DNA from 3 places in the Micromonospora sp. NPDC005254 genome. Region 1 is predicted to be linked to each of the others. Evidence: riboswitches for the same ligand, from Rfam matches in the RefSeq annotation. Region 1 holds a riboswitch; each other region holds the start of a gene.

Region 1 (7,868 bases):
CCGAGCACCGGGCCTTCGAGGGCGAGATCGCCGAGCGGCCAGAGTTCCGGGAGTTCCTCAAGGCGTGGTGGCCCCGCCTGCACCCCCGACACGTGCTCGGCTGGCTGGCCCGCCCGGACCGGCTACGTCGGTACGCCGGCGGCATCCTCTCCGGCGCGGAGATCAGGCTGCTCACCGCCGCGTACCAGAATCTGGACACCGCGGGCCTGACCATCGCGGACGTGGCGTTATTGGACGAGTTGGACGCGCTGCTCGGCAAGCCCATGCAGCCGGCGCGGGCCCGCCGTGACCCGTTCCAACTCGCCGGCGGCGTGCGCGAGCTGAGCACCGCCAGCGACCGGCAGCGGGCCGCCCGCGCGGCGGCCCGGGAGCGTCCGGAGGACTACCGGGAGTACGCGCATGTGGTGGTGGACGAGGCGCAGGACGTCTCGCCGATGCAGTGGCGGATGGTCGGACGGCGCGGCCGCCTGGCCTCCTGGACCGTCGTGGGCGACCCGGCGCAGACCGCGTGGATCGGTGATCCCCAGGAGCTGACCCACGCCCGGGACCAGGCGCTGGGCCGTCGCAAGCGGCACGATTTCACGCTCACCACCAACTACCGCAACTCGGCGGAGATCTTCGCGGTGGCGGCGGCGGAGATCCGCCGGCTCTACCCCGACCTGCCGCTGCCGAACGCCGTACGCTCCACCGGTATCGACCCCGTCGAGCTGGTGGTGCCGCCGGCCGGGTTGGAGACCGCGGTCGTGGAGGCGGCCACCGGCCTGCTGGCCGAGGTGGACGGCACGGTCGGGGTGATCACGCCGGTCACCCGCCGCGACGAGGTCGCCGGTTGGCTCGGCTCACTCGGCGCGGCGCGGCTGCAGGTGGTGACCAGCCTGGAGGCGAAGGGCATGGAGTACGACGGGGTGGTGCTGGTCGCCCCGAGCGAGATCCGGGCCGATCCGGGCTCCGGCGTACGAACGCTCTACGTGGCGCTCTCCCGGGCCACCCAGCGGCTCACCACCATCGACCCGACCGGCTGACCTGCGGGTTGCCGTGTCGAAGGGTGGGCCGGTCCGTACACTTGCATACATAGCGATGTGAGCATACATTTGACCGGGTCCCGGGTGGCGACGGAGGGTGGATTTCGTGGGAGCAGGTCATGACCACCACCACGGGTCGGTCACCAACGCCGCCCACCAGCACCGGGGCCGACTCTGGACCGCGTTCGGGCTGCTCGCGACGCTGATGGTGGTCGAGGGTGTGGCCGCCTTCCACACCGGCTCGCTCGCCCTGCTCTCCGACGCCGGGCACATGTTCACCGACGTGCTGGGCATCGGGATGGCGCTCGCCGCGATCACCGCCACCCGGCGGGCCACCGGCGACCCGCAGCGCACCTTCGGGCTCTACCGCCTCGAGGTGCTCGCCGCCCTGGCCAACGCCGTCCTGCTCTCCGGCGTGGCGGTCTACGTGGTGATCGAGGCGATCGGCCGGTTCGGCGACCCGCACGAGGTGCTGACCGGCCCGATGCTCGCGGTGGCCGTCCTCGGCCTGCTCGCGAACGTGATCGCGTTCGCGCTGCTGCGCGCCGGCGCCCGGGAGAGCATCAACCTCCAGGGCGCCTACCTGGAGGTGCTCGGCGACCTGCTCGGCTCGCTCGGCGTGATCGGCGCGGCGCTGCTCATCGCGGTCACCGAGTGGTGGTGGGCCGACCCGTTGGTAGCGGTCGCCATCGGCGTGTTCATCCTGCCGCGCACCTGGCGGCTGGGGCGCGCGGCCGTCCGCATCCTGGTGCAGGCCGCCCCGGAACACCTCCAGGTCACCGCCGTGCACGACCGACTGGCCGCGGTGCCCGGCGTGGTGGAGGTGCACGACCTGCACGTCTGGACGCTCACCTCGGGCATGGAGGTGGCCTCCGCACACCTGATCATGGCGCCCGGCGGGGAGGTCGGCACGGTGCTCACCGCGGCGCGTACCGCCCTGCGGGAGGACTTCCGCATCGAGCACGCCACGCTGCAGATCGAGCCCGGGTCCGCCACGGGCGCCTGCGGTTCGATCGAGTGGTGAGCACCTATCTGACGAAAAGACCGTTTTGCCGTCATCTTCGGTGGCGGCGCAGACACCTTCCGTCACATCGACTGCACACGTCCCACCTGCCCCGGTAGGCTCGTCCCCGGCCACCACCCGGCGGCGCCCTCCCGGCGCCGGTGGCGGCCGCCGCCTAATCACCCGAGAGGGCGAACCGGGGAACCACGTTCCTGGGGTGCATCCGCGTCAGCGGTAGGGATCTTCCGTCCCGAACCCGTCAGCTAACCCGGTCGGCGGCTGACGGAAGGACATGCGTAGTGGCACCAGCACGACCACCCGCCGCCCGACTCGCGGCACTGATCGTCATGATGGTCACCCTCGGCGTCGCCCTACCGGTGGGCGCCGCCACCGCCGCTCCCCCCGGCGGCCTGCGGGCCGCCGCGGCGCCCGACGGCGACGAGGAGGGCGGCACCCCCGCGCTGCGGGCCCAACTGGAGGCCGCCAGCAAGGGCTACCTGGACGCGAAGCGCGCCCTGGACACCTCCGTCAAGCGCCAGCAGCAACTCGCGGCCAAGCTGAAGACCACCGAGGCCGAGATGACCGTGCGCAACGGCAAGGTCGGCGAGATCGCCGGCGTGGCGTACCGCACCGGCCGGCTCAGCACCGTCTCGGCGTTGCTCAACACCAACACCCCCGAGGGCTTCATGGACCGGGCGGCCGCGCTGGACGTGGTGGCCGCCAACGAGGACCGGGTGCTGCGCGACCTGCACGCCACCCGGGACGAGGCCAACCGCACCCGCACCGCCCTGGACGGCGAGATCCGCGAGCAGCGCAAGCAGGTCGAGGTGATGGCCAAGCGCAAGGAACAGGCCGAACGGGCCCTGGCGGTCGCCACCAGCAAGCCGCGCACCACCGCTGCCGACACCAGTTCCAACCGGGGCACCTCCACCGCCAACGCCCAGCCCGCGCCGCGCAACTCCGACGGCTCCTGGCCCTCCGAGTCGTGCAGCATCAACGACCCCACCCCGGCCAGCGGCTGCATCACCCCCCGCACCCTGCACGCCCTCAACCAGGCGAAGGCCGCCGGCTTCACCCGGTACGTCTCCTGCCACCGCTCGGGCGGCTCCGGCGAACACCCGAAGGGTCGGGCCTGCGACTTCGCCGCCCAGAAGGGCGGCTTCGGCGGGGACGCCACCGGCGGCGACAAGACGTACGGCAACAACCTGGCCGCGTACTTCATCCGCAACTCCGACCGGCTCGCCGTGCTCTACGTGATCTGGTACAGGCAGATCTGGCTGCCCAGCAGCGGGTGGAAGTCGTACAGCGGGGGGAACGGCGACCCCTCCAGCGAACACACCAACCACGTACACCTGTCGGTGTACTGACCCCACCGGTGGCCGGCGCACCGTCGAGCGGGTGCGCCGGCCCCGGGTACGTCAGCGGACGTACCCCGGACGCCGCCGGTGATCGGACGACCCGGCCGGGCCGGGCCGGCAGCATGTCGGGTATGCCGCGAATCCCACCCGCCACCCGCAAGGCGCTGCTCACCCTGCACCTCATCACCTCGCTCGGTTGGCTCGGGGCCGACCTGGTGCTGCTCACCCTCGGCATCGCGGCACAGCGCGGCGCCGACCCGGCCGTGGTCTATCCGGTCGCCGGGCTCGTCGGCACGGTGCTGTTCGCGCCGCTGAGCGTGCTCGTCTGGCTCGTCGGCGTCGCCAGCGCGCTGCTCACCCCCTGGGGCCTGGTGCGCTACCGGTGGGTGCTGGTCAAGCTCGTGATCACCACGGTGATGGTCGGGCTGGTGCTGTTCCTGCTCACCCCGAACCTGCGGCACGCGAGCGCGCTGGGCGCCGCCCTCCCCGCCCGGGATCGCGCCGACCTGGTGATCGCGCCCGCGGTGTCGACCAGCCTCATGATCATCGCGACCGTGCTCTCCACGTACAAGCCCTGGGGCCGCCGACCCGCCCGACCCACCGGCGCACGCCATACCTCCGCCGCCGCGAGCCCGGCACGCAACGCGCCACAAGATCGCGCAACAACACGGAAGTCAACAGTGTTGCGTTAGGGCTCCGGCCGGCCAACCCGTGCTGGATGGCCCGGCGATCATGGAGTTGTGGTGCCTGCCTTGGCGTTGTATGGGCGTTTTGTGGCCCACCACAACTCCATGATCGGCGAGGCACGATCATGACGCGGGGCGGTCGAGGGCCGCACCGAGGCGGGTGGCCAGGGCGAGGTGGGCGGCGCGGGCCTGTTGGAAGGCGTACCGGAACAGGGGCGTCGGCGCGCGCAGGGTGATGTCGACGTCGATCCGGACCAGGCCGTCCGGCTCGGCGCGCAACCGGGTGTGGTTGCGGACGGTGGTGGCCGGCCACTGGCGGGCCACCGTGACGATCTCGTCAGGTTCGCTGATCAGCACGTCCGCCTGGTAGGTGGTGCGGAAGCGCAACGGCCCCACCGCCAGCCTGTCGTTGATCGTGTAGCTGGCTCGGGCGCCCGGACGGGGCGGCACCCGGCGGACCCGGACGATCAGGGGGTGCAGTTCGCCCTGGCGGGTCAGGTCGCTCAACAACGCCGCCGCCTCGGCGAGTGAGCAGCGGGCCTGGACGGTGTAGCTGAAGCTGTCGCTGCTGAGCACACAGTCTCCCGACGTCGCTGGTCGCACGATCGTCCCGTACGCGGCTCAGGCTGGCAACGCCCGGACGGACACCGTCCGTTGTCCCGGTATTCGCCCAGCATTCCCACTACGGTCGGCTGATGGGAAATCACCGGTTGTGACGGAGGGTGGACACATGTTCGGTGACGACCGGTGAGCGGGCACGTGATGGTCTTCGCGCCCACCCCGCAACTGACGGTGACCGTGGATCAGCCGAACGACCAGCCCGAACTGCACCTGCACCCCGGCGGCCAGGGCGTCTGGCAGGCCCGCATGGTGCTGTCGCTCGGGGTCGACGTGGTGCTCTGCGCCGCGCTCGGTGGCGAGGTCGGTCAGGTGCTGGAGCCGCTGCTGGTCAGCGAGGGGGTGGACCTGAAGGTGGTGATGCGCGACTCCGGCAGCGGCGGGTACGTGCACGACCGGCGGGGCGGGTCCCGACAGGAGGTCGTGGACGTGCCCGGGGACCGACTGAGCCGCCACGAGCTGGACGAGTTGTACAACCTGGCGCTCGGCGAGGGACTGCGCGCCGACGTGAGCGTCCTCAGTGGCCCGAATGCGCCGTGGCTCGTCCCGGCCGACCTGTACCGCCGCTTCGCCGCCGACCTCGGCGCCAACGGCAGTCGGGTGGTGGCTGATCTGTCCGGTGACCACCTGGGCGCCGTACTGGACGGCGGTGTGTTCTTCCTGAAGGTGAGTCACGAGGAGCTGATCCGGGACGGTCGGGCCCGCAGTGGGGACGGCGCCGAGCTGACCCGGGCGATGTACGACCTGCACGCCGCCGGCGCCGAGACGGTGGTGGTGAGCCGAGCCGACCAGCCGGCGCTGGCTCTCATCGACGGGGAGCTCTTCGAGGTGGAGATGCCCCGGCTGGAGGCCGCCGATCCGCGCGGCGCGGGCGACTCGATGACCGCCGGCGTGGCGGCCGTGATCGCCCGTGGTGGCGACATCCGGACGGCCATCCGTACCGGCGCCGCGGCCGGCGCACTGAACGTGACCCGGCACGGGCTGGGCACCGGACGGTTGGACTCGATCACCGGGCTGGTGGAGCGGGTCCGGCTCGTCCCGGCGGACAGTCGGCAACAGGAGCGGACCACCCCCGACGAGTTGGCCGACCGGGCGGTCGAGCGATGACGCTGCGGGTGCTCGTGACCAACGACGACGGGATCGCCGCGCCGGGCATCCAGGCGTTGGCCGTGGCCGCCGCCCAGCGGGGCCTGGACGTGGTGGTCGCCGCGCCGATGGAGGAGGCCAGCGGCACCAGCGCCGCGATGAGCGCGGTGGAACGGGACGGGCGGGTGGTGGTGCACGACCACCCGCTGCCCGACCTGGCGGGCGTGCCGGCGTACGGGGTCGCCGGCTCGCCCGGTTTCATCACGCTGATCGCGCTGCACGGCGCGTTCGGCCCGCCGCCGTCGGTGGTGCTGTCGGGGATCAACCGGGGTGCCAACGCCGGCCGCGCCGTGCTGCACTCCGGCACGGTGGGCGCCGCCTTCACCGCCGCCTCGAACGGGTGCCGGGCCATGGCCGTCTCACTGGACGTGCTCTCCGCGGGCGAGGCGACGGCCGGCAGCGGCGGGGCCGCGGTGGACGCCGCAGCCCGCGTACGCGACGCCGAACGGCACTGGGTCACCGCCGCGCGGGTCGCCCTGGACCTGCTCCCCCGGCTGACCGCCGCGCCGCCGGAGAGCGTGCTCAACGTCAACGCCCCCGACCTGCCGCACGGACGGCTGCGCGGGGTACGTCGCGGCTCCCTGGCCAGCTTCGGTCAGGTGCAGATGACGGTGGCCGAGTCGGGGCACGGCTTCGTGCGTACCGCGCTGGAGGAGCCCGGCCAGGCCGCGCAGCCCGGCACGGACCTGGCTTTGCTGGCCGCCGGGTACGCGTCGGTGACGGCCATCCGAGCGGTCACCGAGGTGACCGACGTGGACCTGACCGGTCTGGACGAGCAGCCTTGACGGAGGGCGCTCAGGCGCCCGGAAGCACCTCGGGGGTGGCGGCCCCGGCGAAGTAGGGCTCCGGTGCGCCGAAGAGACCGAGCAGACCGGTCACCCAGAGCTGACGGTGCACGAACCGGCTCGGCTCGGTGACCACCAGCTTGACGCCGCTGACCTCGGCGGTCTGGAAGCCGGCGACCATGGCGCTGATGCCGACCGAGTCGATGAAGGTGACCAGCCTCATGTTCAGCTCGATGCGGACCGGACGGCTCTTGGCCAGCACCTCCGCAATCGCCTCACGCACCTCGTACGCTGTGTCGACGTCGATCTCGCCCCGGGGGGCGATCTCCACGACACCACCGGACAGGACCGACTTCACGATCGACAGGCTCACGCGAGCACCTCCACCCGCCCGTCCCCCGGGCGTCTCATCAGTACGCGGGCCGCGACCGAGAGTATTCCTCCGACGGCCTCGGTCGCCACCCCTCGGGATGAGCAATTCACGGATCCGGGCGAACAAAGTCGCCCATATCCCCACTTTTCGGTATCTGATCAACCAATACTTTTCGTTATCTGACCACTCCACGATCGGTCGGAACCGACGCGTCGCCGGACCAGGGTAACGGGCGTGACCCGACACGCCCGACAACCAACCCATCCCGTACGCCGGCCGCGCCTGGGACCGGCGTGTCGCGCCACGATCGCCCGAACGCGTCCGGTCCGATCCGGTCGGGCGGTTGCCGACGCCACCTAGCATCAGCCCCGGGACACCCACCGCGGCGGAGAGGACCTTCGATGATCAAGCGATTGGCCGGGCTGGCCGGAGTCGGCGTACTGCTCGCCCTCGTACTGGCCTGCGGTTTCGGCGGCGGGGACGACGATGACGACGACGATGACGACGACTTCGCCCGCGGTGCGGCCGTGGTGGCGGTGCGCTGAGGGGGCGGGTGAGCCGCGGCCGACCGGGTTTGCGGCCGACCGGCCCGGGGCACTGCGGAATCAGCGAAACCCTGCCGCGCTGGACAGACGCCGAAGTCCGAAGTGGCCGGCGGCTTCGGCACCCGAGGAGGTAACCACGATGTTCGGAACCAACCTGCTGGACCGGCGCAGCAAGCCGGAGCGGATCGCGGACCAGGCGTGGGAGCACCTGCTCTCCGCCGTCAGCTCCGCAGGCGACAGTGTCCGGGACACCGCCCGTTCGGCCCGTCGCAGCAGCGGCGATCTCGCCGACGGGGCGGGTGACCTGGTCGGCTCCGCGGCGGAGGAGGCCC
Region 2 (7,868 bases), on a different contig from region 1:
GGTGCGACGGGTCACGACAGGCGGCCGCCGGCCAGCGCGTCCGACCGGTCCGGGGTGACCTCGCCGGCCGTGTGCCCGGCGTCCGACGTGCTCGCGGGCGCCGCCGGTCGGGAAGGGTCGTCGTCGGCCGGCGGCGATCCGGTGCTCGCGTCGGCGCCACCGGCCGGGCCGGGCCGGCGCAACCGACCCGCGACCCGGTGCGCCTGCCGCAGCGCCGAGTACGCCAGCCAGTCACCGCGCCCCACCAGGCGGTGCTTGAGCCCGGTCACGCCCGAGGGCATCGGGTAGCCGCCGATGGGCAGATAGCGGCGGTAGTGCTCGGCGACCCGGTGGAAGAAGGCCCGCCGCAGGTGCGGGTGCAGCCGGTCGTCGTTGCCGACCACCACCAGGTAGTGGCTGATCATCAGCTGGAACAGCTCGGCCTGCAGGCCCTCGTCCGGATACCGGCGGTTGACCCAGTCCATCAGCCGCTCGTACTGGCTGAACGCGTCGAAGTGCCGGCCGCTGCGGGTGGAGGTGATGGCGCCCTGGCGGCCCTGCCGGTACAGGTAGCAGACCCGGTCCAGCACGGAGATCTTCTCCGCGCCGATCAGCAGGGGGTGGCTGAACGGGATGTCCTCGTACCAGCCGGGGAAGAAGCGCAGCTCCAGCTCGTCGAGGAAGGCTCGGCGTACCACCTTGTTCCACGCGGTGTGCTGCACGCGCAGCAGCTGCGGCTGGTCGGCCAGGCGGGCCACGCCCGGTACCCCGCGCAGCAGGTGGCTGCTCGCGTCGACCTCCCGCCGGCCGTCCTCGTGCACCCGCAGGTGGTCCAGCATCAGCACGTCGGGCTGGTGCTCGCGCAGCCGGTCCAGCACCGCGCCGATCGTGCCCGGCGGCAGCCAGTCGTCGCTGTCGACGAACCAGACGTACCGGCCGGTGGCCACGTCGAGGCCCGCGTTGCGGGCCAGGCCCAGACCCACGTTCTTGCTCAGGTGTACGACGCGCACGCCGTCGCGGCCGGCGACGTAGGACCGCAGCATCGCACCGCAGCCGTCCGGGGAGGCGTCGTCGACGGCGATCAGCTCGACCGCGTCCGACTCACCCGCTGGGATGTCCGCCCGGATCGACTCGAGGCACTGGTACAGGTACGCCTCGACGCCGTAGACGGGCACGACGATGCTCAGCAGCGGCGCGTGCGTCGGCTCATTGACCACGTCGCCACCTTTGACGACGCGGGTGGCCAGCCCCGGAACCGCACGTGGCGAAGGACTGTGGAATCCCTGAACACCCGCGAAGCGGAAGGTTAACAACGGCCGCCCGGTTCACCCGGGAGTGACCCGGTAGGGTGCCTCGGTGCGGTCCTGTCGGGCCGTCGCGGGCGTCGCCGTCGCGCCGTCCGACGCCGCGCGCCGAGGAGGAGACGTACGTGCTGGTGACCCTGCGGAGCGTCGGGACCCCGGCATGACGAGCACCACCGACGCGCCGGCCGCGCCGCCCGCGCCCGCTGTGGCCCGGCTGCCCTCACTGACCGGGTTGCGGTGGATCGCCGCGTTGCTCGTCTTCGGCTTTCACGCCGGGACGATGCGGATCATCGCCGAGCCGGACTACAAGGCGGTGGTCGACGCGCTGTTCACCCTCGGCCTGTCCGGGGTGCAGTTCTTCTTCATCCTCAGCGGCTTCGTGCTGGTCTGGTCGGCCCGCCCGGGCGACTCCCGGGCAGCCTTCTGGCGGCGGCGGGTCGCGAAGATCTATCCGAACCACCTGGTGCTGTGGGCGGCCGCGCTCCTGGTCGCCTGGTGGTTCGCCGACCCCGTCCTGCCGGCGGCCGCCCTGGAGAACGTGCTGCTGTTGCAGGCGTGGGACCCCCGGCCGGGCTGGTTCTACAGCATCAACACGGTGAGTTGGTCGCTGTCCTGCGAGTTCTTCTTCTACCTGTGCCTGCCGCTGGCGCTGCCCCTGCTGCGCCGCGCCCGGCCGTCGGTGCTCTGGACGCTGATCATCGCGCTGCCGCTGCTGATCCTCGCGCTCTGGCCGGCGCAGCACCTGGTGCCCGAGGTCAGCCGCTGGTGGTTCACCCAGGTCTTCCCACCGGTGCGGTCGCTGGAGTTCTGGCTGGGCGCGGTGGCGGCGGAACTGATGCTGCGCGGCCTCTGGCGCGGGCCGCGGCTGACGGCGGCCACCGCGATCTTCGTGGTCACCTGGGTGACCGCCGCGCAGTGGATCCCCGCCCAGTGGTGGACCACGCTTCTCGCCATCGCGTACCTGCTGGTGATCACCGCTGCCGCCGACGCGGACGTGCGGGGCCGGCGCTCGCCGTGGCGCTCCCGCCCGCTGATCTGGCTCGGTGAGGTCTCCTTCGCCTTCTACCTGGTGCACGTGCTGGTCATGACGAGCGTGCTGCGGCTCAGCGGCGACTGGGGGACCGGCTTCCGGGGCTGGCGCGGCCCTGCGGTGGTGCTCGGGTTCCTGCTGGTGAATCTGGTGCTCGCCGGGCTGCTGCACCGCTACGTCGAGACCCCGATGATGCGCCGGCTCGCGCCGCGCCGCCCGAAGCGGCCGTCGGCCGTCCCTCCACAGCGCACCGGCGACACCGACGACCGGGCCCCCGGCGCAGGCCGGACCGACGAACGATCGACGTACGCCGACTCGCGCTGACCCATCCGCCCAGGCCGGACGCGGTCGGCGCGGCGTGAGCCGACACGCCCGGCGTCGATGCGCACGGTCGTCGTCGGCGGTAGCGTGGGGACGTGCTTCCGGTCGCGCTCACCTGTCCCCTGTGGTGGGTGGCGCGCTGGGCGACACGGGTGCTGACCAGCCTCGCCGTCATCGCCGCCCTCGCGCTCGGCGCGACCACGGCCCTTCCGGGGTCGCCAACGCCAGCCGCCTCGGCGACGTCCGCAGTCGAGCCGCCCGCGTCGCCCGACCGACCCGCCGCCGTGTCCAGCACCGGGCCCGCGACGTCCATCGTCGACGACGACCAGACCGCCGCCCGCGACAGCGCCGCCCAGGAGCGGGCAGCCCGCGACAGCGCCGCCGTTGACGAGTCCGCCGCCGTTGACGAGTCCGCCGCGGCGTGGTCCGCCGACCCGCAACCCGCGCTGCACGACACTTCGCGCACCCTGGTCGCCACGTCGACCGGCGTGACGCCGGGGCGGGCGGTCTCCGAGCGGTCACCCCGCGCCGACAACCCGGCTGCCCGGTCTCCCCGGGCCCCACCGGAGCACCGAATCACGGCGGGTCGCTGACCGCGCACCGGCTCCTGACCCGCACCGGGTCACTGACCTCCGCGCCGGCCACTGGCCACCGCACCGGCTGCTGAGCCGCCCCGCCGCAGCGCCGAGGCCCCGATCGAGCGTCCCGCCACCGCACCTGTCGACACACCAGTCCGTACCAGCCGACCCGCGGGTCACCGACCCTCGTGCGGCTTCCCCGTAGCAACGCGCATTCTCCCGAGGTGCCGACCATGGAGACCGTCGTCTTCTACCAGTTCCTGACCGAGGTGCCCCAGGCCGCCGCCATCTGGTCGGCCCTGTTCCTGCTGGCGCTGACCGTTCTCGCCGTGCTGGTCGCCCGCCCGGAGCCGGACTCGACCGCCTCCGAGCCGCCGCCGCCGCCCACCGCCCAGGAGGTGGCCGCCGCCGAACTCGCCGACCTGCGCCGCTACGCCGAAGAGGTGGCCGTGGCCGCGGCCCGCGCGGCGCAGACGGCCCGGCGACGACGCGCTGACTGGCTGATCACTCAGGAAGAGGCGCAGGCCGCCTGGTCCCGGTACGACGAGGCGGACACCGCAGCCCGTCGGTTCGCCACCGCCGGGGCGCTGCCGACCCCACGTACCCCGCACACCCCGGCCGAGTACGCGGCCCGGGAGCGCTACCTGCACCGTGCCGCGATGGCGGCGCACTGGCGCGGCGAGTTGACCATGACTCAGCTCGGTGACGTGTTCGGGCACCGGCGCGGCTGGGATCCCCGCCGGCACCCGGTCGAGCAGGAGGTGCTGCTCACCCGGGCGATCCGTGACGCGAGGCTGGCCGACCACCGGGCCGCCGACGAGCGGGAGCGGTCGGCCTGGCGGGACGCGGAGCTGGCCGCCGAGTCGGCACGCACGCTCGCCGAGGAGGCGTACGCGGCGGCGGTCCGGTTGTGGCCGAACCCGCTGCCGTCGCGCCGTACGACGACCCGGGCGTCGCGTTCGGCGGTCGTGACACGCTGGCGTCCGGCCCGGGTCGGTTGAGCCCGATCTGTTATGTGAGGCCCGTCACGGACGATGAAAATCGGGCGACCGGCACCATCGGCGGCCAATGTTCGCGCGATTGTGGCGGCGTTGCCGGCAGCCTGTCCGGTTGTCGCCCGTCGGCGCCTCCGGAACCGGTTGTCCCATCGAGTCACGTCAGCGGCAATACGCGCAGAAATTGGTGCGCCAAACGATGTTTACGCAGGTGGGCGTGGCTTGGCAGGGTCCGCACTGGCCAGTACTGTCGTGCTGTCCGGTGCGGTAACCGATCGCAGGAGGCGACGCCGTGCCGACCCGCTCAATCGTGATCTACGAACCGGGGACCCACAGTAAGTCCGGGGTGAATCCGCGAGCCACGGCCCGCGGTAGGGCGATCTTCCCGCCCGAATCCGTCAGCTAACCCGGTAGGCGGTGACGGAAGGAGTTCCATCCTCGTGCAGCACCTTTCCACCCCTCGGTTGTTCCCCCGCCTCCACGGCGTCGCGGCGCCCCCGCTCATCCGCCTTGTGACGGTGAGCTGACCCCCCGGGTCGCCGCCTTTCCCGCCCGGCCGCGCCGGGCGTTCCCCTGAGCGGTTCACCATCCGCGGACCACGGTTCGCGCGCTGGCGCCTGCCCGGATACCGGCCGAGCCCGGTGTGCCGCTCACCCCCCGAACCGTGGAGGACCCCGTGAAGCACACCCTGCAGCGTCAGCTCCGTCGCCTCGCGACCGAGCGCCCGTACCAGATCGTCGCCGCCTCCGCCGCGGCCCTCGCGATCGCCACCACGACCGGCGCCCTGCTTGCGGGCGCCGACGGCGCCCCGGCCAGCGAGCACACCGCGACCACAGTCGCCGAGATGCGCAGCGACACCATCGCGTCTCGCGACCAGGCGCGCGTCGCGTCCCCCTCGGCCGCGCCGAGCACTGCCGCCCCGGCCACCAGCGCCGCGTCGCCCGCCGCGAAGGCCACGAGCAACCCGGACCTCACCCGTAAGCCGACGCCGCCGAAGCCGCCCGCGACCAAGGTGCTCGACTACGACTACGAGGCGCAGAACACGTACTACAACTGCGGCCCGGCGGCCACCCGCAACGCCCTCAGCGCCACCGGCATCGACCGTACGCAGGAGGAGCTCGGCGCCGAGCTGGGCACCACCGAGATGGGCACCAACTCGGCCGAGGACACCACCCGGGTGCTCAACGCCGAGGTGAAGGGTTCCCCGTACCAGACCCGGATGTTCGCGGGCACGCCCAGCCCGGCGCAGATGGACCGCCTCCAGGCCGACGTCGTCAAGGCCATCACCGACGGCCGGGGCGTGGTGGCCAACGTCGTCGGCGACGCCACCGACACCAATGGCGGCTGGCACTCCTACGGCGGTGGGCACTACATCGCCGTCGTGGGCTACAAGGACAACGGCCGGACCGTGCGGATCGCCGACTCGGCGAACGCGGCCGACCCGGCGTACTGGATCACCACGATCGACCTGGCCAACTGGATCGCCACCCGGGGCTACTCCGCCTGACCCAGGCGCTGACGCCCACGACGCCGCGGGCGCCGTCCCCCACGAGGGGCCGGCGCCCGCGGCGTCTCGCGTCGATGCCGATGACGGCTCTCGTACCGGGCCACGAACCGTGGGAGACTGCGGCCGTGGTGGACGAATCGGTTGGTCACGCCGGTCGCGGGCCGGTCCTGCTGCTGCTGCACGGCATGGGAGCGACGGGCGACGTGTGGCTGCCCTGGGCGCCACTGCTGGAGCAGCACTGGCCAGGGCGGTGGTTGGCGCCGGATCTCGCCGGCCACGGCTGGTCGGCCCCGCTGTCGTCGTACTCCTTCGAGGGTCTGGCCCAGCGGATCGCACAGGGCCTGGCCTTCGACGACCGCATCGTGGTGCTCGGCCACTCGCTGGGTGGGGTGGTCGGCCTGGCGCTGGCGGCCCGCGCCGCCGGCCTGCCGGTGGACGCGGTGGTCGGGTTGGGCATCAAGGCGGTCTGGTCACCCGCCGAGCTGGCCCGGGCCGCGGAGCTCGCCGCCCGCCCGCTCGGTTGGTTCGCCAGCCGCACCGAGGCCGCCCGCCGCTACCTGCGGGTCGCCGGCCTCACCGGTCTGGTCTCTCCGGACCATCCGATGGTGGACGCCGGCCTGCGCCAGGTCGACGGCCGGTGGCGGCTCGCGATGGACACGAGCGCGTTCGCCGTCGGCCAGCCCGACCTGACCGCGCTGCTGGCGGCGACCGACGTGCCGGTGGTGCTGGCACGCGGCGAGCACGACCCGATGGTCACCGACGCACAGCTCAAGGAGTACGGCGTGCCGGTCGCCACGCTGCCCGGTCTCGGCCACAACGCGCACCTGGAGGACCCGGCCGCCGTGCTGGCGCTGCTGGACGCCTACCGCTGAGCTGCTAGACCGGTGCTGACGTGGCCAGGTTCTCCGCCGGCGCCAGCTCTCGGCGCGCGGCCGTCAGGAAAGCCTCGGCGTACGACTCGGCGGGGAAGTCACCCAGGTAGCGGCGGCGGGTGGCCCAGCGCTCCTCGGCCAGCGGGTCGGTGTCCAGCAGCGCGGTGAGCACGGCGTCCACATTCGACATGTCGCGCCGCAGCACGTAACCCGACCCGGCCAACGGGAAACGGTCGGTGAACCGGTCGCCCTCGTCGCCCATGTCGGTCACGGCGTACGGCTTGCCGGAGTAGAGGTAGTCCGAGATCACGCCGGACACGTCGGAGACCAGCGCGTCCGAGCGGTTGACGCACTCGGTCAGGCTCAGCTCGCGGGCCGCCGCGCCGAAGACGTGCTGCCGTCCGCTGCGGGCCCGGTCGGCGGCCAGCAGCTCCGTCAGCCGGCCCAACTGGCGTGCCGACGCCGGGTTCTGCGCCGTGTACGGGTGGGCCCGCAGGATCACCGTGGCACCGCGCTCCAGCAGCCGTCGCAGCAGCTCCTCGGCCACCGGCAGCGAGCAGTAGTCGGCGTCGGCGTGGTGCCCGGTCCAGGTCGGGGTGTAGAGCACCGTCGGGCTCGCGAGGCCGCGCGCCGGCTCCCGGCGTACGTCGATCGACTCGACCTGCGGGCGGCCCACCACCACGAACTTGTCCGCCGGGATCCGCACCCCGGCACGGGCGTACCGGTCGATCGCCGCCGGACCGGCCACGAAGATCCGGTCGAAGATCCCCGAGACCGGGTTGGCGCTCGGCGCCTTGTCGCTGTCGCCGTGGTGCAGCTGGATGTGGGTGAGCTGGGTGAACCGGACGCAGTGGCTGTTCTTCGCCCCGTGGTTGACGTAGAACGCCACCCGCAGGCTCGGCACCAGCGCCTCGTCGATCGCCCGCAGGGTGGGGCAGTAGACCACCGGCGCGTCGGTGGCCGCGGCGATGGGCGCCAGGAACTCCGGCTCGCGCACCAGGACCAGGAACGGCCTGCCGATCCGCTCCAGGTACGGCAGCCACATGGTGACCTGGTATTCCGAGCCGGGCGGCGCGGAGAAGTAGAGCAGGAACTCCGGCTGGTGCCGGCGCAGCGCGCGGGCCACCGGCCCACCGCCGCCGGTGGGCCGGAACCGCCGCCGGGCCAGATCCAGCGCGACCGCCCCGGCGCCGGCGCCCACCAGCAGGCTGACGACGAGCGCCACGGCGGCGGGCAGGGTCAGCGCGGCGGCGAGGGCCACTGCCGCGAGCAGCCCCAACAG
Region 3 (7,868 bases), on a different contig from region 1:
GCACTCCACTGGTGGTGGTCCTCGGCCACGACTCGTGCGGTGCCGTGCAGGCCGCCCGTGAGGCGGCCGCCACCGGCGTCGCGCCGCCGGGACACCTGCCCGCGGTGGTCGACGCGGTGCTGCCCAGCCTGCGACGTGCCACCGCCGAGGGCGTGGACGACGTCGACGGCATCGTCGACATCCACATCGCGCAGACCGTCGAGACGCTGCTCGGGCAGTCGCCCGTGCTGGCCGACGAGGTGGCACAGGGGCGGTGTGCGGTGGTGGGCATGTCGTACCGGCTCGCCGCCGGTGTGGTGCGCGCGGTTACCCCCGCACCGGCGGGTGCCGCGACGTTCGACGCGCCCGGCGCCTCGGACGACCCGGCAGCTTCCGCCGCCGCCTGACGCGGACCGCCCCGGCAACTTCCGCCGCCTGACGCGACGAGGGCCGCCCCGCCTGATGCGGGACGGCCCTCGACTTCTTGGCACCGGGTCAGAGCAGCGACATGTGCACGTGGTCGGTGTGGTTCGACGGTCCGCTGTACGACTTCCAGCCGGTCGCCGGGAACCAGATCTGCCGGTTCCAGATCACGTAGTAGATGCCGAGGCGGTCGGCGTTGCGGATGAGGAACGCGGCGACGTTGTTGCCGTACATGCGGGTGTCGTTGTTGTGCCACGGGCTGAAGCCGCTCTTCTGCAACGACCAGTCACAGGCGCGGCCCTTCGGGTGCTCGAACGGGCCACCGTTGCGGTGGCAGCCGACGAACCGGTTGAACCCGGCCCGCTTGACCTCCTTGTACGCGTGCAGGGTGCGCGGCGTGACACAACCGGAGGTGGTGGGGTCGTCCTCGCTGCATGACTCGGCCTTCCAGTCGCCGTCGGCGGTGCGACCCGGGCCGATCCGGGCGACCGGCGAGACGGCGTCGACCAGACCGCCGGTGAAACCCTGACCGCCGACCAGCGCGAGCGCCTTGTCCGCGTCGCGCTTGTCCTTCGCCATCAGGGCGGTCTGCTTCTGCTGCTCGCGGACCTCCGCGTCGAGGGCCAGCTTGGCCTGCTCGGCGCGGGTCTTGACCGTGTTGACCTCGGCGAGCTTCTTCTCGTTGACCATGTTCATCTCGTCGAGCGCCGCGGCCCGTCGGACGAACGAGTCCGGGGCGTCGCTCTCCAGCAGCATCGCGATCGCGCCGATCCGCCCGGTCCGGTACGACTGGGCGGCGATCTGCCCGACCTGCGGGGCCAGCGCCTCCAGGTCGGCCTTCGCCCGCTCGACCTGCAACGCCAGCTCAAGCTGCCGCTTCTTGGACTTGTCCAGCTTGGACTTGGCCGCCACGTAGTCCCGGTTGGTCTGCTCGATGACGTCGTTGAGGAGCTTGGGTTCGTCTTCCTCTTCGTGCCCGGACGGTGTGGGGGTCGTCGGGGCGGCGTGGGCCGGGAGGGGCCCGGCGAACACGGTCAGCGCAGCGAGCACGGCCACCACGGGTGTCAACCAGCGGCGTAGGGGTGCCGTCACAATGTTCCCTTCCGTCGACCGCCGACCGGGTTAGCTGACGGGTTCGGGGCGGAAGTGGCCCCTACCGCTGTCGCGGATTCACCCCACGTACCTGGGTCCCCGGCTCGCCGGTTGGCGATTGGGCGGTGGCACCGCAGGCGCCGCTGCGCGCCTTCGTCGGTGACCGGCAGCGAGGTTACCCGAGAGTCCACCGCCTGAGCTACGTCCTGATGCCGACTAAAAGCGTCATTTCGCCATGGCGTTGAGTGACCAGTGACGCGGTTTTCAGGGCGTAGGCCCGATCCGGTCACGCTGAGGAGTGTCACCATGCCGTATCCGTGCTCCTGTTCGGCTCTGGCCACCCGGTGGTGGCGGTGGATGGGGGTGCGCTCCGCTCCGGGTCGGGCCCGTCGGACCGACCCGCTGGCGGGGAGCTGAGGGCGGCCAACGCCTCCGTCCGGTCCGGACGGGGGCGCGGCGTCAGGACGTCGGCGGCCGCGCCCTGCGCCGGCGTCGACCCGGCCGCGGTCACCACGGCGGCGAGCCCGGTGGTGAGGGGTACGGCGGCGATCAGGCCGAGCGTGGCGACCGCGCTGCGGACGATCTCCTGGGCGAGGAACTCGCTGGTCAGGATCTGCCCGAGGGGGCGGGTGTCGGCGGTGAGCAGAAGCAGCAGCGGAAGTGAGGCGCCCGCGTACGCCAGGACGATGGTGTTGACCGTGGAGGCGATGTGCGCCCGGCCGACCCGGGTGGCCGCCCGGTAGAGCTGCAGCCGGCTCAGGCCGGGGTTGGCGTTCGCCAGCTCGGTGACGGTGGCGGCCTGGGTGACGGTCACGTCGTCGAGCACCCCGAGTGAGCCGATGATGATCCCGGCGAGCAGCAGGCCACGCAGATCGACATCGGCCTGGAACATCGACAGCGTGGTGGCGTCCTCGCTGCCGAAGCCGGTCAGGTGGGTGGCGGCGGTGGCGATGGTCGCGAGCACGCCGGTGAGCACCAGGCTGCCCAGGGTGCCGAGCACCGCGACCGAGGTCTGCGCGGTCACCCCGTGTGTCAGGTAGAGCACCACGAACATGATCAGGGCTGCGCCAACCACCGCCACCAGCAGCGGTGACCGGCCGGCGCTGATGCCCGGCAACACGAAGGTGAGCAGGATGGCGAAGCTGGCGGCCAGCCCTGCCAGCGCGGCCAGGCCCCGCCACCGGCCGAACGCGACGATCGCGGCGGCGAAGACCACCGCGAGCCACACCAACGGCTTTCCGCGCTGATGCTCGGCGATGTTCCAGCTGCTGGTGGCGGGATCGGTCGGGTCGGTCAGCTCGACCAGGACGACGTCGTCGCCGACCTCGATCCGCGGAGCGCCGGGCCCGGCGGGGACTGGCGTTTGCACCTGCTGGCCGGCGCTCGGCCCGTCCTCGATCCGTACGTCCACGGTCCCGCACGGCCCGGTGGCCGGCGTGCCCTCCGGGTTGGCCGACGGTGGGCAGGGTTCGGTCACCACCCGGGTGACCGTGCCGTGGTGGCGCGGCGCGTCCGTGCCGCCGCCGGTCTGCGGCGCCCCGTCCCGTGGCCAGAGCACCACGGCGGCGACGACGGTGGCCACGAAGAGCGGCACCACCGTCGCGACGAGGATCCGCCGGGCCCGGGGTGGGACGGGCGGAGCGGTACGGCTGTGGTCGGAACCCAATGCGAGAACTCCCAACGATCCGGTGCGGGGTACGTGCCGACGGGCCGGTCGGTTCACCTCCGCCGGTCGAACGCGGTGCCGGGCGCATCGGATTGCCGGCTGGCGACCCGGTGATCACACAGGGTGAGCCGTCGGACCGGCCGGTCGGCGGAGGCGCCGCGCCGTGGCGGCGCCGGTGCCCGACTGGGCGGTGGGGTCCAGTAGGCCATCGCCGGAAATGCTAGCCAGCCGGACCGGGTGTCGCAGGTCGTGGCGGAGTGTCGGATGGTCGAACCGCCCGCGCGGCGTCGCCCGGAGCGGCATGTTGGAGTCATGCCCGCGTCCGAGCCCGCCCCTGAGCAGGCCGCCGACCAGAGCCAGCACGCGACGCCGGCCGGCCACGATCAGCACGCCGGCCCGGAGAGGCACGCCGGCCAGGACAAGCACGCTGGCCACGACAAGCACGCCGGCCACGACCCGGCGATGTTCCGCCGCCGGTTCTGGGTCTGCCTGGTGCTCACCCTGCCGGTGGTGCTGACCAGCCACCTGGTGGTGGACGGGCTCGGGCTCCGGTGGGACGTTCCGGGCCGCTCCTGGGTCGGGCCGGTGCTCGGATCGGTGATTTTCCTCTGGGGTGGCTGGCCGTTCCTGGTCGGTGCGGTGCGGGAGATCCGGGACCGGGCGCCGGGAATGATGCTGCTGGTCGCGATGGCGATCACGGTGGCGTACTCGGCGTCGTTGGCCACCAGCCTGGGCGCCTTCGACCTGGACTTCTGGTGGGAGTTGGCCGCGCTGGTCACCATCATGCTGCTCGGGCACTGGCAGGAGATGAAGGCCATCGGGCAGGCCCGGGGGGCGCTGGCGGCGTTGGCCGCGCTGCTGCCCGACGAGGCCGAGCGCGTGGCGGCGGACGGGCAGGCCGAGCCGGTGCCGGTCGGCGCGTTGCGGGTGGGCGACGTGGTGCTTGTCCGGCCCGGGGGTCGGGTGCCGGCGGACGGCCGGATCGTCGATGGCGACGCCGAACTGGACGAGTCGATGATCACCGGTGAGTCGCGGCCGGTGGCCCGGTCGACGGGCGAGCGGGTGGTGGCCGGCACGGTCGCCACCGACTCGGCGATCCGGGTCCGGGTCGAGGCGCTGGGTGACGAGACCGCGCTCGCCGGCATTCAGCGCATGGTCGCGCAGGCGCAGCGCTCGGGTGGGCAGGCCCAACTGCTGGCCGACCGGTTCGCCGCCGCGCTGTTCTACGTGGCCGCCGGCACCGCCGTGGTGACGCTGGCGGTCTGGACCGCGCTCGGTGAGCCCGACCAGGCGGTGGTCCGTACGGTCACCGTCCTGGTGATCGCCTGCCCGCACGCGCTCGGCCTGGCCATCCCGCTGGTCGTGGCGCTCTCCACCGCCCTGGCGGCGCGGCGCGGGATCCTGGTCAAGGACCGGTTGGCGCTGGAGCGCATGCGGACCGTCGACGCGGTGCTCTTCGACAAGACCGGCACGCTGACCCGGGGTGAGCACGCGGTGAGCGACCTGGTGACGACCCAGGGGCTGGAGCGGGAGGAAGCGCTGCGGATCGCCGCCGGCGTCGAGTCCGACAGCGAGCATCCGCTGGCTCGGGCGATCGTGACGGCGGCCGGGTCCGCCGGCCCAGCGCGTGCCACCGGCTTCCGGTCGCTGCCGGGCCGCGGCGTGCGGGCCACCGTCGACGGTACGGAGTACGCGGTGGGCGGCCCGGCGTTGCTGCGGGATCTGGGCCGAGCGCTCCCGGACGACCTGAAGGCGGCGACCGGCAGATGGTCGGCGCGCGGGGCCGTGGTGCTGTACCTGGTGCGGCTGCCGGGCACCGTGCTCGGGGCGTTCGCGCTCACCGACGAGGTGCGTCCGGAGGCCCGGCAGGCCATCGCCGAGCTCCGTGCCGAAGGCGTCCGCACCATCGCCATGATCACCGGCGACGCGCGGTCGGTGGCCGAGTCGGTGGCCGCCGATCTCGGCTTCCGGTCGGGAGTGGACGAGGTCTTCGCCGAGGTGCTGCCGGCCGAGAAGGACAGCCGGGTCGCGGAGCTCCAGCGGCGAGGGCTGACCGTGGCGATGGTCGGCGACGGGGTGAACGACGCGCCGGCGCTGGCCCGCTCCGACGTCGGCATCGCGATCGGGGCGGGGACCGACGTGGCGATCGAGTCCGCCGGGGTGGTGCTGGCGTCGTCCGACCCGCGCGGTGTCGGTGCCGTGGTCCGGCTCTCCCGGGCGTCGTACCGCAAGATGCGGCAGAACCTGGCCTGGGCCGCCGGCTACAACGTGGTGGCGTTGCCCCTGGCGGCCGGGGTGCTCGCCTGGGCCGGGGTGGCGTTGAGCCCGGCGGTGGCGGCGGTGCTGATGTCGGCGTCCACCATCGTGGTGGCGCTCAACGCCCAGTTGCTCCGCCGGGTACGCCTCGACGCGGAGCCCGACTGACCGGCTCAGCCGCGCTTCATGAGTCGGCCGACGGCCGCCATCATCTCGGTGGCCATCTCGTCGGCCCGGCCCTCGGCCGCCCCCTCGTGCATGCAGTGCCGGGCGTGCCCGTCGAGCAGGCCCAGGGCCACCTTGTCGAGCGCGGCCTGGATCGCGGAGATCTGGGTGAGGACGTCGATGCAGTAACGGTCGTCGTCGACCATCTTCTCGATGCCCCGGACCTGCCCCTCGACGCGGCGGAGCCGCGCGAGCAGCTGGTCCTTGCTGGCGGTGTAGCCGCGGATCGGCGTGGGTGCGGTCATGGCGACGAGGATAGCGTACCCCTGGGGGGTATGGTAACGTCCCTCGTGTCCGATACCCCCACCGGGTACCGGTACATGACCGGTTACGGATCTGTCTCGGCCTTACCCCTGGGGGGTATAGGCTGGCAGGCGGCGAAGGGAGAGATTCGATGGTCGACACGACGTTCCAGGTGCGGGGCATGACCTGCGGGCACTGCGTCAGCGCGGTCAGCGCCGAGGTGGGCGCCATCGCCGGGGTGCGCGACGTGCAGGTGGATCTCGCCACCGGCCGGGTCACCGTCACCAGCGAGCAACCCGTGGACGCGGAGTCCGTCCGGGCGGCGGTCGACGAGGCCGGTTACGACCTCGTCGAGGCGTGAGCGGAAAGCCCGGGATGAACACGGTGACCAGAATGGGCGGGTTCGCCCTCGGTCTCGCGGCGGTCTTCGGCGCGGCGTACGGGATCGGCCGGGTGGTCGACCCGGCCGCCCCGGTCGCCGAGAGTCGGCCCGACGGCGGCGTCGCCCACAGCTCGGGCCCCACCGCGCACGACGAGGTGACCGACCGGACTCCCGGCGGTCTGCTCGTCTCCGACCGTGGCTACACGCTCGTTCCGGTCGCCGCTCCGGCCGGTGAGTTCGCCTTCCGGATCGGCGGGCCGGACGGCCGCCCGGTGATTGGGTACGACGTGGCACACGACAAGCGGATGCACCTGATCGTCGCCCGGCGGGACCTGTCCGGCTTCCGCCACGTGCACCCCGACCTCGCCCCGGACGGCACCTGGCGGGTCGACACCCCGCTGGACGGCCCGGGGCAGTGGCGGGCGTTCGCCGACTTCACGCCGACCGGGGGCGAGGCGCTGACCCTCGGGGTGGACGTGACCGTCCCCGGTGAGCTGACCGAACGGCCGCTGCCCGCCCCGGCCACCAGCACCACGGTCGACGGCTACACCGTCACCCTGGCCGGCGTGCCGCAGCCCGGCCGCACCTCGTCACTCACCCTGAGCGTCAGCCGCGACGGGCGACCGGTCACCGACCTGGAGCCCTACCTGGGCGCGTACGGGCACCTGGTGGCGCTGCGCCGGGGCGATCTCGCGTACCTGCACGTACACCCGGACGGAACACCCGGCGACGGGCGCACCCGGCCCGGTCCGGAGGTCACCTTCCTCGCCGAGGTGCCCTCGGCCGGCAGCTACCGGCTCTACCTCGACTTCCGGCACGGCGGGCGGGTGCACACCGCCGAGTTCACCGTCGTCGCCGGCACCGCCACGACCGGGGGCGACCCCACTCCGAGCGGGCCGGCGCCGACCGAGCACGGCACCCCCGGCCACGGGCACAACTGACGGGACCAGACGATGACCACCACCAGCAGACCACTGCCCGAGGCGCCGAACCGGATCGAGCTGGCCATCGGGGGAATGACCTGCGCCGCCTGCGCCGCCCGGATCGAGAAGAAGCTGAACCGGATGGACGGGGTGAGCGCCACCGTCAACTACGCCACCGAGAAGGCCACCGTCCGGTACGTCGACAGCGTCACCCCGGACGACCTGATCGACACGGTGCAGAAGACCGGCTACACGGCGGCCCTGCCGGCACCGCCGACGACCGAACAGCCGGTCGACCCGCTGCGGGGTCCGCGTACCCGTCTGTGGGTGTCGGCGGTGCTCAGCGTGCCGGTGGTCCTGCTGGCCATGGTGCCGCCCTGGCAGTTCGACTACTGGCAGTGGCTCTCGCTGACCCTCGCCGCCCCGGTGGTGGTCTGGGGCGGGCTGCCGTTCCACCGGGCCGCGTGGACCAACCTGCGGCACGGCGCCGCGACCATGGACACCCTGGTCTCGCTGGGCACCCTGGCCGCGTTCGGCTGGTCGCTCTGGGCGCTCTTCCTGGGCGACGCCGGCATGCCCGGGATGACGCATCCCTTCCGCTTCGCCATCACCCGCACCGACGGCGCCGGCAACATCTACCTGGAGGCGGCTGCCGGGGTGACCGTGTTCATCCTGGCCG

What was found. A riboswitch is a leader RNA that binds a small molecule or an ion and turns the genes downstream of it on or off. The one in region 1 is predicted to bind cyclic di-AMP.
Region 2: another riboswitch for cyclic di-AMP. It lies ahead of ACFYPR_RS26620 (C39 family peptidase); the one in region 1 lies ahead of ACFYPR_RS09825 (coiled-coil domain-containing protein).
Region 3: another riboswitch for cyclic di-AMP. It lies ahead of ACFYPR_RS30600 (hypothetical protein); the one in region 1 lies ahead of ACFYPR_RS09825 (coiled-coil domain-containing protein).

Annotation. Positions count from the first base shown of each region.
Region 1 is NZ_JBIAKM010000003.1:28,998-36,865, reverse strand. Features, by position in the region: gene ACFYPR_RS09835 (HelD family protein) at 1-1,022, shown strand, start outside; gene ACFYPR_RS09830 (cation diffusion facilitator family transporter) at 1,129-2,046, shown strand; cyclic di-AMP (ydaO/yuaA leader) riboswitch at 2,188-2,319, shown strand; gene ACFYPR_RS09825 (coiled-coil domain-containing protein) at 2,325-3,392, shown strand; gene ACFYPR_RS09820 (hypothetical protein) at 3,515-4,075, shown strand; gene ACFYPR_RS09815 (SRPBCC family protein) at 4,193-4,645, opposite strand; gene ACFYPR_RS09810 (PfkB family carbohydrate kinase) at 4,817-5,794, shown strand; gene surE (5'/3'-nucleotidase SurE) at 5,791-6,618, shown strand; gene ACFYPR_RS09800 (STAS domain-containing protein) at 6,629-6,991, opposite strand; gene ACFYPR_RS09795 (hypothetical protein) at 7,393-7,536, shown strand; gene ACFYPR_RS09790 (hypothetical protein) at 7,676-7,868, shown strand, end outside.
Region 2 is NZ_JBIAKM010000009.1:282,434-290,301, forward strand. Features, by position in the region: gene ACFYPR_RS26600 (glycosyltransferase family 2 protein) at 12-1,196, opposite strand; gene ACFYPR_RS26605 (acyltransferase family protein) at 1,444-2,637, shown strand; gene ACFYPR_RS26610 (hypothetical protein) at 2,730-3,227, shown strand; gene ACFYPR_RS26615 (hypothetical protein) at 3,446-4,213, shown strand; cyclic di-AMP (ydaO/yuaA leader) riboswitch at 4,499-4,639, shown strand; gene ACFYPR_RS26620 (C39 family peptidase) at 4,872-5,714, shown strand; gene ACFYPR_RS26625 (alpha/beta hydrolase) at 5,840-6,586, shown strand; gene ACFYPR_RS26630 (CDP-glycerol glycerophosphotransferase family protein) at 6,591-7,868, opposite strand, start outside.
Region 3 is NZ_JBIAKM010000013.1:70,052-77,919, reverse strand. Features, by position in the region: gene ACFYPR_RS30605 (carbonic anhydrase) at 1-386, shown strand, start outside; gene ACFYPR_RS30600 (hypothetical protein) at 475-1,494, opposite strand; cyclic di-AMP (ydaO/yuaA leader) riboswitch at 1,499-1,629, opposite strand; gene ACFYPR_RS30595 (YibE/F family protein) at 1,796-3,160, opposite strand; gene ACFYPR_RS30590 (heavy metal translocating P-type ATPase) at 3,473-5,584, shown strand; gene ACFYPR_RS30585 (metal-sensitive transcriptional regulator) at 5,590-5,886, opposite strand; gene ACFYPR_RS30580 (copper ion binding protein) at 6,036-6,245, shown strand; gene ACFYPR_RS30575 (hypothetical protein) at 6,260-7,207, shown strand; gene ACFYPR_RS30570 (heavy metal translocating P-type ATPase) at 7,220-7,868, shown strand, end outside.